Regions from separate parts of the Streptomyces sp. NPDC006435 genome, predicted to be linked through region 1. Evidence: riboswitches for the same ligand, from Rfam matches in the RefSeq annotation. Region 1 holds a riboswitch; each other region holds the start of a gene.

The links. Region 1 has a riboswitch for cobalamin ahead of ABZZ04_RS25380 (cobalamin biosynthesis protein). Riboswitches for the same ligand answer to the same signal wherever they lie in the genome.
Region 2: another riboswitch for cobalamin. It lies ahead of ABZZ04_RS16965 (energy-coupling factor ABC transporter permease); the one in region 1 lies ahead of ABZZ04_RS25380 (cobalamin biosynthesis protein).
Region 3: another riboswitch for cobalamin. It lies ahead of ABZZ04_RS11020 (ABC transporter substrate-binding protein); the one in region 1 lies ahead of ABZZ04_RS25380 (cobalamin biosynthesis protein).
Region 4: another riboswitch for cobalamin. It lies ahead of ABZZ04_RS05575 (ribonucleoside-diphosphate reductase subunit alpha); the one in region 1 lies ahead of ABZZ04_RS25380 (cobalamin biosynthesis protein).

What each region holds. Positions count from the first base shown of each region.
Region 1 is NZ_JBEXPY010000028.1:56,978-60,790, forward strand. Features, by position in the region: gene ABZZ04_RS25370 (inorganic phosphate transporter) at 1-1,101, shown strand, start outside; gene ABZZ04_RS25375 (hypothetical protein) at 1,137-1,367, shown strand; cobalamin riboswitch at 1,588-1,720, shown strand; gene ABZZ04_RS25380 (cobalamin biosynthesis protein) at 1,864-2,892, shown strand; gene ABZZ04_RS25385 (cobyric acid synthase) at 2,889-3,813, shown strand, end outside.
Region 2 is NZ_JBEXPY010000015.1:7,923-11,735, forward strand. Features, by position in the region: gene ABZZ04_RS16960 (Gfo/Idh/MocA family oxidoreductase) at 1-665, opposite strand, end outside; cobalamin riboswitch at 1,024-1,208, shown strand; gene ABZZ04_RS16965 (energy-coupling factor ABC transporter permease) at 1,238-1,942, shown strand; gene ABZZ04_RS16970 (energy-coupling factor ABC transporter substrate-binding protein) at 1,939-2,319, shown strand; gene cbiQ (cobalt ECF transporter T component CbiQ) at 2,326-3,075, shown strand; gene ABZZ04_RS16980 (ATP-binding cassette domain-containing protein) at 3,072-3,813, shown strand, end outside.
Region 3 is NZ_JBEXPY010000007.1:133,301-137,113, forward strand. Features, by position in the region: gene ABZZ04_RS11005 (hypothetical protein) at 1-254, opposite strand, end outside; gene ABZZ04_RS11010 (hypothetical protein) at 224-727, opposite strand; gene ABZZ04_RS11015 (hypothetical protein) at 1,050-1,328, opposite strand; cobalamin riboswitch at 1,535-1,673, shown strand; gene ABZZ04_RS11020 (ABC transporter substrate-binding protein) at 1,712-2,692, shown strand; gene ABZZ04_RS11025 (iron ABC transporter permease) at 2,689-3,744, shown strand; gene ABZZ04_RS11030 (ABC transporter ATP-binding protein) at 3,741-3,813, shown strand, end outside.
Region 4 is NZ_JBEXPY010000003.1:291,531-295,343, reverse strand. Features, by position in the region: gene ABZZ04_RS05575 (ribonucleoside-diphosphate reductase subunit alpha) at 1-2,132, opposite strand, end outside; cobalamin riboswitch at 2,273-2,403, opposite strand; gene mctP (monocarboxylate uptake permease MctP) at 2,669-3,813, opposite strand, start outside.

The sequences.
Region 1 (3,813 bases):
TTCCTGTCGGTGGAGGTCGCCAAGACGATCTCCGGCGGGATCATCAACGAGGACGGGCTGCGAACAGAAGTGATCTTCGCGGCACTCGTCGGCGCCATCCTGTGGAATCTGCTGACCTGGCTGGTCGGACTGCCGTCCAGCTCCTCGCACGCCCTGTTCGGCGGCCTGATCGGCGCGGCCGTCATGTCGGCCGGCTGGTCCTCCGTCAACGGCGGCACCGTCGTCACCAAGGTGCTGCTCCCCGCGGTGGCCGCCCCGATCGTCGCCGGACTGGCCGCGCTGCTGGCCACCAGGCTGACGTACCGGATCGGCGGGAAGATCCGCAACGACGCCCAGGAGAAGGCCACCGCCAAGGGTTACCGCGCCGGTCAGATCGCCTCGGCCGGACTGGTCTCCCTCGCCCACGGCACCAACGACGCGCAGAAGACCATGGGCATCATCACCCTGGCCCTGGTCACCGGCGGCGTCCTGAGCCCCGGTTCCAACCCGCCGGTCTGGGTGATCGTGTCCGCCGGCCTGGCCATCGCCCTCGGCACCTACCTGGGCGGCTGGCGCATCATCCGCACCATGGGCAGCGGCCTCACCGACCTCAGGCCGCCGCAGGGCTTCGCCGCCCAGACCAGCGCGGCCACGGTCATCCTGGCCTCCTCGCACCTCGGCTTCTCCCTCTCCACCACCCAGTCCTGCTCCGGTGCCGTGATGGGCGCGGGCCTCGGCCGGCAGGGCGGTGTGGTCCGCTGGTCCACCGCCACCCGGATGTTCGTCGCCTGGGGCCTGACCCTCCCGGCCGCCGGTCTGGTCGGTGCGGGCGCCGAGCTGCTCACCAAGCAGGGCACCTGGGGTGTCGTCGTCGTCGCGGCGCTGCTGGTCGCGGGTTCCGGCTCGATCTGGCTGATCTCGCGCCGCAAGCCGGTCGGCCACGGGGACGTCGCCCCGTCGGACGGCGACGTCGAGCCCGCGGGCGTCGTCACCACGGCCATCGCCGCCGTCAGCCCGCCGCCCACCGCGGCCCAGGCGCCGGTCCAGAACCTCACGGCCACCATCGCGGCCCCGGCCGCAACCACCACCACCCAGGACCCGGCACGACCCGCCACCGTCTGAGCGGGCCCTCCAGGCCGGCCGTCTAAGGAATCAGCATGAAAATCGACTGGGCAGCCCTCGGTTCCGTGTTCGGCGTCTCCCTCGTGGTCACCGTCGCCCTGGTGGGCCTCTTCACCCTCGGCATCGTCGGCCTCTCCAAGCAGGCCGAACCGGCGGCGCAGGGCGGCTCCGGCGGCTCGGTGCTGCTGGCCCGCGCCGGTGCGTACGCCTGCTTCGGGCTGTGCGCGGCGGCGGTCGCGTACGGGATCTTCCTGATCGTCGCCTGAGCACACGCGTCACGCCCGGGCACACGCGTCACGCCCGAGCACACGTGTCGCGTCCGACGCGCGCGCGTCACGGAGGGCCGGACACCCGCGAGGTGTCCGGCCCTCCGTCGTGCGCCCGGGGCGATGTGGGTCTCAGCACACTGCACCGCCGCAGGTCAACGGCAGGTTGACGGGCGTTCGCGGGGCGTGGTGGACTGCCGGAGCCAATCACGGCGACAGCAGAGGAAGCCGGTGCGAATCCGGCGCGGTCCCGCCACTGTCACCGGGGAGCGGTCCCCCAACACCGGAAGTCACGGCACGCGCGAGCGGGCTGGAAGGCCGGGGGAACCGCGGATCCGGGAGCCAGGAGACTCTCGTCGCCGGTCACGTCGAACCAGGGCGCGGACCCTGAGTGAGGACATATCGCCATGCCTGGCTGCCGTGCGTCCGTCGTCGGGGCGCTCTCGCCGAGAGCCGCCCGTACCGGGATCCTCCGAGGCACGACGGCCGGTTGAGCGTGCGAGCCGACCGCGTCTTCGCGTACGGCGCCGCCGCCGGTCTGCTCGGCGACCTGCTGCTCGGTGACCCCCGCAGGGGGCATCCGGTGGCCGGGTTCGGGCGGGCCGCGGCAGGTGTCGAGCGCCGTCTGTGGCACGACCACCGCGGGTGGGGCGCGCTGCACGCCCTGGTCTGCGCCGGGGGCGTCGCGGGCGGTGCCGCGCTGGTCGCCCGCGCCCTGCGCGACCGTCCCGCCGCCTCCGTCGCGCTGACCGCCGCCACCACCTGGTCCGTCGTCGGCGGCACGTCCCTGGGCCGCGAGGCGCGGGCCATCGGCGATGCCCTGGCGGCCGGCGACATCGAACTGGCCCGCGAACGGCTGCCGCATCTGTGCGGGCGCGACCCGCAGTCCCTCGACGGGCCGCAGATCGCCCGCGCCGTGGTGGAGTCCGTGGCCGAGAACACCTCGGACGCCGTGGTCGGCGCCCTGGTGTGGGGCGCGCTGGGCGGGGTGCCCGGACTGGCCGGTTTCCGGGCTGTCAACACCCTGGACGCCATGGTCGGCCACAAGTCGCCCCGGTACCGGCGCTACGGCTGGGCCTCGGCCCGGCTCGACGACCTCGCGGGCTGGCCCGGCGCCCGGCTCACCGCCCTGCTCGCCGTGGCCGCGGGAGGCCGGCCGGGCGCGGCGGTACGGGCCTGGCGGGCCGACGCCGGCCGGCATCCGAGCCCCAACGCGGGCCCGGTGGAGGCCGCGTTCGCGGGCGCGCTCGGCGTACGGCTCGGCGGGACCCTCGCGTACGGCGGCCGGGTCGAGCACCGCCCCGTGCTCAACGGCGAGGCCGGCCGGGCGGTGGAGGCCGCGGACATCGAGCGCGCGGTACGGCTGTCGCGCCGGGTGGGCGTGCTGGCCCTGGGCGTGTGCGCGGCGGGCCGGTTCGGCGTGTCGCTCGCCGCCCGGCGGATCGCGGGGCGCCGGACGGCCGTGACCGGCCTGGCAGGCCCCCGTACCCCCGGATCCCGCACCCCAGGACGGAGAAACCCATGAGCGGCGGACTGCTGATCGCCGGAACCACCTCCGACGCCGGCAAGAGCGTCGTCACCGCGGGCATCTGCCGCTGGCTGGTGCGCCGGGGCGTGAAGGTGGCGCCCTTCAAGGCGCAGAACATGTCGCTGAACTCGTTCGTCACCCGTGAGGGGGCCGAGATCGGGCGGGCCCAGGCCATGCAGGCCCAGGCCGCCCGGGTGGAGCCGACCGCGCTGATGAACCCGGTCCTGCTCAAGCCGGGCGGCGACCGCTCCAGCCAGGTCGTCCTGATGGGCAGGCCGGTCGGCGAGATGAGCGCGCGCGGCTACCACGGCGGCCGGCAGGAGGCGCTGTTCTCCACGGTGGTGGACTGCCTGGAGCAGCTGCGGGGCACGTATGACGCGGTGATCTGCGAAGGGGCGGGCAGTCCGGCCGAGATCAACCTGCGGCGCACGGACATCGTGAACATGGGCGTCGCGCGGGCGGCGGGCTTTCCCGTGGTGGTGGTCGGCGACATCGACCGCGGCGGGGTCTTCGCCTCGTTCTTCGGCACGACGGCGCTGCTGGCCCCCGAGGACCAGTCGCTGATCGCGGGCTACCTGGTGAACAAGTTCCGCGGCGACGTGTCGCTGCTGGAGCCCGGCCTGGAGATGCTGCGCGGGCTGACCGGGCGGGGGACGTACGGGGTGCTGCCCTTCGCCCACGGCCTCGGCATCGACGAGGAGGACGGGCTTCGGGTCTCACTGCGCGGCGCGGTGCGCGAGTCGGTCGTCGCCCCTCCGCACGGCGATGACGTGCTGCGGGTCGCGGTGTGCGCGGTGCCCCTGATGTCGAACTTCACCGACGTGGACGCGCTGGCCGCCGAACCCGGCGTCGTCGTCCGGTTCGTGGACCGGGCCGAGGAGCTGTCCGACGCCGACCTCGTCGTGGTGCCGGGGACCC
Region 2 (3,813 bases), on a different contig from region 1:
ATCGCGTGGAACGGGATCTGCTCCGTGTCGCCCGGCCGGACGAGGTTCACGACGACCCGGGTGCCGCCCGCGGTGAACGACGCGGTGACGGTGGTACCGGTGAGGTCCGTGCGGATGCCGGAGACCGCTCCGGGCGCGAGCCGGAGGGCGATGTCCACCGTGTGGATCCCGTAGAAGAAGATCCCGTCGTACTCGCTGTCGGGGTCGGCCGGCCCGGACACGACGACCAGGTGCGGCGCGCCGTTCGCCGCCGACCGGGCCGCCAGTTCCTCGGTGTCGGGGATCCAGCGGAGCGCCGAGGACGAGGTGAGCGGCGCGCCGTGGGCGAGCGCGGTGTCGATCATGGCCCGGGCGTCCTCGACGGTGCGGGCGAGCGGCTTGTCGACGAACACCGCGAGGCCCTCGGCCAGGAAGGGGACCGCCAGGTCGCGGTGGCGCGTTCCGTACCGGTCCGCGACGACGACGGCGTCGACCAGTCCGAGCAGTTCGGTGGGCTCGTCGACGACGGTCGTGATCCCGCCGGTGGCCGCCAGGGCGTCGTTGCGCGGGCCGTGTCCGCCGCTGAGCGCCACGACGCGCGCGTCGCCGCCCGCCCCGTCGACGTTGAGGTGGCGGACGATCTGGTCGACGTGGCTGCTGTCGGTGCCGACGATCCCGATGCGCATCCGGAGACGTTCCCTTCATCGGTGGCGGCGGCCCGCCCGCCCGTGGTGCGACACCGAGTCTCGCACAGAGGGCGCACGGCCCCGGCCCGCGGTGCCAGCAGGGGCGGTACGGAGTGGCAGCAGGAGCGGTACGCGGTGACGGCACGGGCGGTACGGGCGGACGGCCCCGTGCGCCCGTACCGGGCCGTTCGCGCAGGTGACCGACACCGCGCACCGGCCCCTGCGCGCGGGCGTGCGGGCGTGCAGAAAAAGCGGCGTGGTGCACCGGGCGTCGCACCCGGTACGCGCGGGCGCGCAGGCGTGCGCGCGGTGCTCCCCGCCCCCTCCGGGCGTGCTTGTCACCACCCCGGGCCAGGCATTACTGTCACCACGCCTTGGTGAACGGGAAATCCGGTGTGATACCGGTGCGGCCCTCGCCACTGTGATCGGGAAGTCCGGCTCCAGCCCCCTGCGGGCAGCCACTGGGTCCTCGGACCCGGGAAGGCGGAGCACGGGCGGTGGTACCCGTCAGCCAGGAGACCGGCCAAGGCGCGTCAACCATCCACGAGGTGCTGGAGAGGGTCTACTGAGCCATGCACATAGCCGAGGGCTTTCTGCCTCCGGCGCACGCGATCGCCTGGGGCGTCGCGTCCGCGCCGTTCGTCGTACACGGAGTACGGTCACTCACCCGTGAGGTCAAGGAGCACCCGGAGAGCACCCTGCTCCTCGGCGCCTCCGGTGCCTTCACCTTCGTCCTGTCGGCCCTGAAACTCCCTTCCGTCACCGGGAGTTGCTCACACCCCACGGGTACCGGACTGGGCGCCATCCTCTTCCGGCCGCCGATCATGGCGGTGCTCGGCACCATCACCCTGCTCTTCCAGGCGCTGCTGCTGGCCCACGGCGGTCTGACCACGCTCGGTGCCAACGTCTTCTCGATGGCGATCGTCGGCCCCTGGGCCGGATACGGGCTGTACCGGCTGCTGCGGCGGTTCGACGTGCCGCTGATGGTGACGGTGTTCTTCGCCGCGTTCGTCGCCGACCTCTCCACCTACTGCGTCACCAGTGTGCAGCTGGCGCTGGCCTTCCCCGACCCGAGCAGCGGATTCCTGGGCGCGCTCGGCAAGTTCGGTTCCATCTTCGCCGTCACCCAGATCCCGCTCGCGGTGAGCGAGGGTCTGCTGACGGTGGTCGTGATGCGGCTGCTGGCGCAGTCCAGCAAGGGGGAACTGACCCGGCTGGGCGTGTTCCCGACTCGCCGCGCGGACCGGACCGGCACGCCCGAGGAGGTGGCCCGATGAGCCGTAACGCGAAGATCAACGCCCTGCTGCTGCTCGTCGTGGCCGCGCTCGCGGTCCTGCCGCTGGCACTCGGCCTCGGCGACCACAAGAAGGAGCCGTTCACGGGCGCCGACGCCGAGGCGGAGACGGCGATCACCGAGATCGAACCGGACTACGAACCCTGGTTCTCGCCCCTGTACGAACCACCGTCCGGCGAGATCGAGTCGGCGCTCTTCGCCCTCCAGGCGGCGCTCGGCGCGGGCGTCCTCGCCTACTACTTCGGGCTGCGCCGGGGCCGCCGCCAGGGCGCGGAACTCGCCCTGACGCAGGAGCAGGCGCGACGGGACGCCGAAAGCACGTCCGTCGGCACCGGGGACTCCCCCGCCGAAGGAGCCTGAACCCGCGTGCTGCCGATCGACGAGGCGGCGCACAGCAACCGCTGGCGCCGCCGTCATCCCGTGGACAAGGCCGTGCTCGGACTCGGGCTCACCGTGCTCGCGATCTCGCTGCCGCCCTGGCCCGGCGCGGCGCTCGTCCTGGTGACGGCGCTCGTGCTGCTGGCCGGTCCGGCGGGCGTGCCGGGCCGGCGGCTGTGGCGGGCGTACCGGGTGCCGTTGGGTTTCTGCGTGACCGGGGCGGCCACCCTGCTGGTGCAGATCGGCGGCCCCGGCGGGTTCGTGTCCCTCGCCGACGGCGGGCCGGTCCGGGCGGGGGAACTCCTGCTGCGCACCTCGGCCGCCTCCCTCGGGGTGCTGCTGTTCGCCTTCACCACACCGATGTCCGACCTGCTGCCGCGCCTGGTGCGGGCCGGGGTGCCCGCGCCGGTCGTGGACGTCGCCCTGGTGACGTACCGCATGAGTTTCCTGCTGCTCGACTCCGTGCGCCTGATCCGTCAGGCGCAGGCGGCCCGGCTCGGGCACACCACTCGGGCCGCCGCCTGGCGTTCCCTGGGCGGGCTCGGCGCCACCGCGTTCGTCCGGGCCTTCGACCGGGCGGCGCGGCTCCAGGCCGGGCTCGCCGGCCGGGGCTACGACGGCACCCTGCGCGTCCTGGTGCCCGAGGCCCGGGTCTCCGCCCCCTTCACCGCGGCGAGCCTCGCGCTGCTCGCGGCACTGACCGTCCTCACCCTCGTACTGGAAAGGCCGCTGTCATGAGCGAGCCCGCCGCCCTGGTCGCCCTGCGGGGCGCGTCCTTCTCGTACGAGGACGGGCCGACCGTGCTCGACGGGCTCGACTTCGAGGTGCGCGAGGGGCGCGCGCTCGCGCTGCTGGGCCGCAACGGCAGCGGCAAAACCACGCTGATGCGGCTGCTCAGCGGCGGGCTGCGGCCCCGTACGGGGCAACTGACCGTCGAGGGGAACCCCGTCACGTACGACCGCAAGGGACTGACCCGGCTGCGCACGACCGTGCAGCTGGTGGTGCAGGACCCCGACGACCAGCTCTTCGCCGCGTCCGTCCTCCAGGACGTGTCGTTCGGCCCGCTCAACCTTGGCCTGTCCGACGCCGAGGTGCGGGCGCGCGTCGACGAGGCGCTCGCCGCCCTGGACATCGGCGCGCTGGCCGACCGGCCCACCCACCTGCTGTCCTACGGGCAGCGCAAGCGGACCGCGATCGCCGGCGCCGTCGCCATGCGGCCCCGGGTGCTGATCCTCGACGAGCCGACCGCCGGGCTCGACCCGGACGGCCAGGAACGGCTGCTCGACACCCTCGACCGGCTCCGGGCGAACGGCACCACCGTCGTCATGGCCACCCATGACGTCGACCTCGCCCTGCGCTGGGCCGACGACGCCGCGGTCCTCACCCCGTCCGGCGCGCACATCGGCCCGGCGCCCGCCGCCCTCGCCCGCACCGATCTGCTCCGGCAGGCGGGGCTGCGCCTGCCGTGGGGCGTAG
Region 3 (3,813 bases), on a different contig from region 1:
AAGTGGTCCTCGTCCGCGGCTCCGCCCGCCGCCTTCTCCGCGGCCTCGGCGACCCGGTCCGCCAGCGGTGTGCCCGCGAGGGCTTCGGCGAACTCCATCAGGTCCGCGGCCCGGTCGGGCCTGGGGCGGAGCAGTCCGGCGACCAGTACCCGGTCGAAGGCGTCGACGGCCGACAGTGCCTCGTCGAGTCCGGCGACGGGTTCGTGGAGCAGATCGGTGCGCATCACGCCACCGCCCTGGTCGGCGGGAACCACTGCATCTCCGGCAACGGCGCGGTGGTCGGGGCGAGTTCCAGATAGGCGAGGTGGCGCAGGAACCGGCTGAAGACGGGCGCGGCGGCCGCGGTGTCCCCCTGCGGCGGGCGGGTGCCGGTCATCTGGGCGGTGATGACCGGTGCGCTCGACGCGCCCTCCGCGATGTCGACCTTCAGATAGCGGGCGACGCGCTCGGCCCCGTACTGCAGCACCGCCTCGCCGATCAGGGCCTGGATGTGTTTGCAGAACGATCCCCGCGCGCCGCCGCAGGGCCGGTTGTTGTTGGTGCTGCAGGCGAAGGCGTAGGTGCCGACCGCGACCGACGAGACGTAGACCCGTCCGATGTCCGAGCCGCTGGACACCACTCCTTGCAGGCGCCCGTCGGCCAGTTCGACGAACGGTACTTTGGCGAGCTTCCGCGGCCGTGCGGGTGCCGTCACCCGCGCCGTGCTCGACCTCTCCCAATCCGACAACGCACCACTCCTATGCAACAAAAAGGGGACGTCCTCGCCACACCGGCTGGACACGAACCGAACATACCTGCGCCCACTGACAACGCCCCGATCGTGGCGGGACTGCTCAGGATGTGAGCACGGGAGACCCCGTGGGCGACCGGGCGGTGTCGGTGGTGCGGACGGTTCTGCGGTGCGGACGGTGCGGAGTGCGTGTGTCGCGGAACGCGTGCCGTGGAGTGAGTGGCGCGGTGGAGCGAGTGGTGCGGTGGTCCCTGTGCCCGGTGCCCTGTCGTGCGGTCACGGACGTGGCCGGACCGCACGACAGGGCACCGGAGTTGTGTCAGGGGGTGGGGTCCGTTCCGTGTGCGGCCATGACCTCCTCGTACGAGGGCAGCGGGTAGTACGGGAGGATGTGGAGCAGGTCGTACTGGGGGCACGGCGCCTTGATGCACTGCTTGGGCGACGGCACACAGATCTGGCCGGCGGGCGCCACGACGGCGGCGCACGGGCTCACCTGCGGCACGAGGGGACCCTCGTCCGCGAGTGCAGCGCCCGCCGGGGCGAGGGACAGGGCGGTGAGAGCGGCCACCGTGGCGGCACGCAGCAAGTTCTCGATCACAACCAGCAGAGATAGCCCCACTTCCGGGTGACGTCGCACCACCGTCGAGGACAATCACCCGTACGTGTCATGGAGTTCACTCCGTGAACGTTCGTTCCTTGCCGCGCTCCGGCGCGGGGCGACCGTGCAGGAGCGCGGAGCGGCAGCGGCTGAGGCCGGAAGCGATGAACACCGGCCGTCGGTACCAGGGCCATGACCTGCCGGAATACGTGGTCTGACAGAATGGCCCGGAGAACATGGGCGACGCGCGTCAGGAAACCGGTGTGAATCCGGTACGGTCCCGCCACTGTGACCGGGCTGCAACGGCCCGGAAGCCAGATACTGGCCGCGCCGCCTTCCCAGACGACCCAGGGGACGAGGACATCCCCCGGAAAGGGCCGGCCATGCCACGGATCCGCCGTGTACCGCTCGTACTCATACCGCTGCTCCTGCTGCCGCTCGCCGGCTGCGGCACCGGCGACAAGGACGGGACGGGGGCCGCACCGGCCGCCGACGGCTTCCCCTACACGGTCACCAACTGCGGTACGAGAACGACCTTCGACGCCCCGCCGGAACGGGTCGTCACCATGAACCAGCACGTCACCGAGATCATGCTGGCCCTCGGGCTCCGGGACCGGCTGGTCGGTACGGCCTACCTGGACGACAGCGTCCTGCCGGAGTACCGGTCCGCGTACGACCGGACCAAGGTGCTCGCGAAGGAGTACCCCTCCAAGGAAGTGCTGCTCGGTGCCAACCCCGACTTCGTCTATGGCGGGTACGACAGCGCCTTCGACAGGGCCAGGGGCCAGGACCGGGCGGGGCTCCACAAGAACGGCATCGACACCCGGCTGAACATCGAGAACTGCACCGAGGGCGGGGTCGGCCTCGACCAGTTGGCCACCGAGATCACCCAGGTCGCCAGGACCTTCGGCGTACCGGAGCGCGGCAGCGAGCTGATCGCCCGGGAACGGCGGAAGATCGCGGCGGTCGAGGCGGGCCTCAAGGGCTCCTCGCCCCGCTCGGTGTTCGTGTACGACTCCGGCGACAGCTCCGCGTTCACGGCGGGCGGCAAGGGCATCGGCAACGAGATCGTCGAGCTCGCCGGTGGCAGGAACGTCTTCGCGGACCTCGACGCCACCTTCGGCGACGTGTCCTGGGAGCAGGTCATCAAGCGCAGGCCCGAGGTGGTCGTGATCTACGACTACGGAGGCACCACGGTCGCGGCCAAGAAGAAGCGGCTGCTGGACGATCCGGCGCTCGCGGACGTGCCGGCGATCAGGAACAAGAAGTTCGCGGTGCTCCCGCTGTCCTCGGCCGTGCTCGGGGTCCGGGTCGCCGACGCCGTACGGGACCTGGCCGGGCAGCTGCACCCCGGCACCCCGTGAGCGCGGGGTCCGCCCGCCCCGGCCCGAAGTCCGCCCTGCGCTCGGCCCCCGTCGTGATCGGCGTCCTCACGGTGCTGCTGCTCGCGGCAGCGGTGGCCGGTCTGGCGCTCGGTCCGGTACGGATTCCGCCGGGCGAGGTGCTGAGTACGGTCCTGGGCGGTGAACGCACCGGTGCGTACCCGACGATCGTGTGGGAGGTGCGGCTGCCCAGGGTGCTGCTCGGGGCCGTCGTCGGCGCCGGGCTGGCCCTGTCGGGCGCGGTGCTCCAGGCGCTGGTGCGCAACCCGTTGGCCGACCCGTTCCTGCTGGGCGCCTCGTCCGGGGCGTCGGCGGGCGCCGCCTCGGTCGTCGTGCTGGGGGTCGGCGCCGGGGTGGCCACCGATGTGGCGCTGCCCGTCGCGGCGTTCGCCGGATCCATGGCCGCGCTGGTCGCGGTCTACGCGATGGCCCGGCGCGGTGGCACCATGACGACGGGCCGGCTGGTCCTGTCCGGGGTGGCGATCCAGTACGTGCTGTCCGCGTTCACCAGCCTGATCCTGGTGCTGTCCTCCCGGGCCGAGCACGTGCGGGCGATCCTGTTCTGGACCCTGGGCGGTCTGGGCGGTGCCCGCTGGGACCAACTGGTGCTGCCCGCCGTGGTCCTGGGCGTCGGGTCCGTGCTCCTGATCTGCCTGGCCCGCCCGCTGGACCTGCTGCTGACCGGCGAGGAAGGAGCCCGCAGCCTCGGGCTGGACCCCGGGCGCTTCCGGGGCTGGGCCTTCGTGCTGGTGTCACTGATCATCGGCGTGCTGGTCGCCTACAGCGGGGCGATCGGCTTCGTCGGTCTGATGGTCCCGCACGCCGCCCGGCTGGTCGTCGGCGCGTCCCACCGCAGGCTGCTGCCGGTGACCGCGCTCGGCGGGGCCGTCTTCCTGCTGCTGGCCGATCTGCTGGCGCGTACCGTCGCGGCCCCCGAGGAGATTCCCGCCGGGGTGGTCACCGCCCTGGTCGGCGGCCCGTTCTTCCTCTGGCTGCTGCGCCGCTCCAACCGCACCGAAGGGATCACCGGATGAGCCCGGCACCGCCCCCGAAGGCGCTCGTCGCCGACGGGATCGGCTACGAGGTGGCCGGCCGCACCCTGC
Region 4 (3,813 bases), on a different contig from region 1:
GCCATGTCGATCAGGCCGCGCTGCGGGATCTCCCACGCCGTGCGGTACAGCGCCCGCACCTCCTCGGGGATCCAGGCGAAGCCCTGCACCGAGCCGCTCGCCTCGCGCAGCGCCTCCCGGGTGCGCGCGTCCCACACCCCCAGCCGCTTCAGGTCCTCCACCAGGTACGCGTTGACCTGGAGGAACTCCCCGCTGAGCGTCTCGCGCTTGAAGAGGTTGGAGACCTGCGGCTCGATGCACTCGTACACGCCCGCGATCGAGGCGATCGTCGCCGTCGGCGCGATGGCCAGCAGCAGCGAGTTGCGCATCCCGGTCCGTGCGACGCGGGCGCGCAGCGCGTCCCAGCGCTCCGGCCAGTTCGGCTCGACGCCGTAGTGGTCGGGGTGCAGCACCCCGCGCGCGGCGCGGGTCTGCTCCCAGGCGGGCAGCGGACCCGACCGCTCGGCCAGCTCGCAGGACGCCTCGTACGCGGCGAGCATGATCCGCTCGGAGATCATCGTGGAGAGCGCGCGGGCCTCGGCGGAGTCGAACGGCAGCCGCAGCTGGAAGAAGACGTCCTGGAGGCCCATGGCGCCCAGGCCGACCGGGCGCCACCGGGCGTTGGAGCGGGCGGCCTGCTCGGTCGGGTAGAAGTTGATGTCGACGACCCGGTCCAGGAAGGTCACCGCGGTGCGGACGGTGGCGTCCAGCCGCTCCCAGTCGATGGCGCCGTCGACGACGAACGCGCCGAGGTTGACCGAGCCCAGGTTGCAGACGGCGGTCTCGCCGTCGTCGGTGACCTCCAGGATCTCCGTGCACAGGTTCGACGAGTGGACGACGCGGCCCGGCTCCGCGGTCTGGTTGGCGGTCCGGTTGGCGGCGTCCTTGAACGTCATCCAGCCCTGACCGGTCTGGGCGAGGGTGCGCATCATCCGGCCGTACAGCTCACGGGCGGGCATCGACTTGCGGGCCAGCCCCTTCGCCTCCGCGGCCCGGTACGCGGCGTCGAACTCCTCGCCCCACAGGTCCACCAGCTCGGGCACGTCGGCGGGCGAGAACAGCGACCAGCGGCCGTCCGCCTCGACCCGGCGCATGAACTCGTCCGGGATCCAGTGCGCCAGGTTGAGGTTGTGCGTGCGCCGCTGGTCCTCGCCCGTGTTGTCCCGCAGCTCCAGGAACTCCTCGATGTCCGCGTGCCAGGTCTCCAGGTAGACCGCGGCGGCGCCCTTGCGCCGGCCGCCCTGGTTGACCGCGGCGACGGAGGCGTCGAGCGTCTTCAGGAACGGCACGATGCCGTTGGAGTGTCCGTTGGTGCCGCGGATCAGCGAACCCCGGGAGCGGATGCGGGAGTACGGCAGACCGATGCCGCCGGCGTGCTTGGAGAGCCGGGCCACCTGGTGGTAGCGGTCGTAGATCGAGTCCAGCTCGTCGAGCGGGGAGTCCAGCAGGTAGCAGGAGGACATCTGCGGGTGCCGGGTACCGGAGTTGAAGAGGGTCGGCGAGGAGGGCAGGTAGTCGAGCCGGCTCATCAGTCCGTACAGCGCCGCGACCTCGTCCACGGCGCGCGGGGAGTCGTCCTCGGCGAGCCCGGACGCGACCCGGAGCATGAAGTGCTGCGGCGTCTCGACGACCTGACGGGTGTGCGGGTGGCGCAGCAGGTAGCGGCTGTGCAGGGTCCGCAGCCCGAAGTAGCCGAAGCGGTCGTCGGCGCCGTCGGCGAGCGCACGCTCCACCAGAGCGTCGAGGGCGTCCGCGTTGCGGGCGACGAAGTCGGCCGTGCGGTCCGCGATCAGGCCCTCGCGGTGCCCGACGGCGACCGAGGCGGAGAAGGAGACGGCGCCCTGTCCGGCGGCCTCGTCCGCGATGGCGCGGGTCAGGAGCCGGGCGGCGAGCCGGGAGTAGGCCGGGTCCTCGGAGATCAGCCCGGCGGCGGCCTCGGTGGCCAGCGAACACAGCTCGGCCTCGTCCGCCCGTGCGCTGCGGCCGCGCAGCGCGGCGGCGGCGACGCGCCCGGGGTCGGTGTCGGGCAGATCGGCGGTGAGGTCGGTCAGGGTCCGCAGCAGCGCGGCCCCCGGTCCGTCGTGTGCGGCTGCCCCGGAATCGGCGGCCGTGGACGCGGCGACCGAAGCCGGATCGGCTGGCGCGATGGTCACGTGGTGCTCTCCCTCGCTCGGCTCGGGGCCGGCGGGGGAACGGGGGCGGCCGGGCGGGCGCGCACCCGGGACGGGACAGCGCTCCGCACGGCGTCCGCCGGCCCAACCGCGAGGCCCGGACGTCTGGCGCCCGGATCGGTCGAACCGGACGCGCTGCCGGCAGGTCCTCGGACTTGTTCGGAGTGCGCGAATGCGCACTGAGCACACCGTTGCGGGACAGTTCCGGATTCGCACCGGATTCCCCTGCGGCGACAGCGAGGATGAGCATACATGTGGGGGCCGCCCGATGAAGCAGCCCCCAGATGTTGTGTCGGCCGACTCGGGTCGGACCGGCGGGAAGTGCCCTGCGGGCCTTCCGGAAACGGCGGACGGCCCGTCCCCGCCCCCTTCCCGAAGGGGGCGGGGACGGGCCGTCACCCGGGAAGCGGCCGTTCCTCGGGGGACGGGCCGTTCCCGGTGCCGGGGCGAGTCGTCCCCCGTGCCGGAACGGGGCGTCCCCTGTGCGGGGCGTCCCGTTCCGCTCGTGCGGGTCGGCGTCAGTGGCCGCCGGGCGCACCCGCCGTGGCCGGCGGGAGCTCGGCGGCGACACCCGGGTCGCCCGCGTCGGCCGTGTAGTCGGACGGCGAGGTCTCGTCGATCCCGGCGGGCGCCTTCATGGCGTTCAGGACGAAGGTGAGCACCACCACGACCACCACGTTCAGCACGAACGCGGTGAGACCGATGTAGCCGATCTCGCCGATGCCGGGGATCTCCGCGGACGAGCCGCCGAAGTGCTTCTGCGTCGGCGAGGCGACCCCGTACGCGGCCACCGTCCCGTACACCATGCCGACCGCCCAGCCCGCGAGCAGCGCCCAGCGGTGGAACCAGCGGGTGAACAGGCCGCCGACCAGGGCGGGCATCGTCTGGAGGATCCAGATCCCGCCGAGCAACTGGAAGTTGATCGCGACCGTCTTGTCCATCGTGAGGACGAAGGCGAGCGCGCCGACCTTGACGAGCAGCGAGACCAGCTTGGAGACCTTGGTCTCCTGCTCCGGGGTCGCGTCCGGCTTCAGGAAGTCCTTGTAGATGTTGCGGGTGAAGAGGTTGGCCGCGGCGATCGACATGATCGCGGCGGGCACCAGGGCACCGATGCCGATGGCGGCGAACGCGACGCCCGCGAACCAGTCCGGGAACATGTTCTCGAACAGCTGCGGAATGGCCAACTGCCCGTTGTCCACCTTGATCCCGGCGGCGATCGCCATGAAGCCGAGCAGCGCCAGCAGGCCCAGCATCAGCGAGTACAGCGGGAGGATCGTGGTGTTGCGCCGGATCACGTCACGGCTGCGGCTGGAGAGCGTCGCCGTGATCGAGTGCGGGTACATGAAGAGCGCCAGCGCCGAGCCCAGTGCCAGGGTGGCGTATCCCCAGTGGCCCGCCTCGCCCGGTGCGAGCGCGCCGCGAGGCTTGTCGGTGGCCGGGTTGGTCTGCGAGAACGCCTCGCCCGCCTTGGCGAAGATGTCGTCGAAGCCGCCCAGCTTGATCGGGATGTAGATGATCGCCACCGCGATGACCAGGTAGATCAGCCCGTCCTTGACGAACGCGATCAGCGCGGGGGCCCGCAGCCCGGACGAGTAGGTGTACGCGGCGAGCACCGCGAACGCGATCAGCAGCGGCAGGTCCTTGATGAACCAGTGGGTGTTCT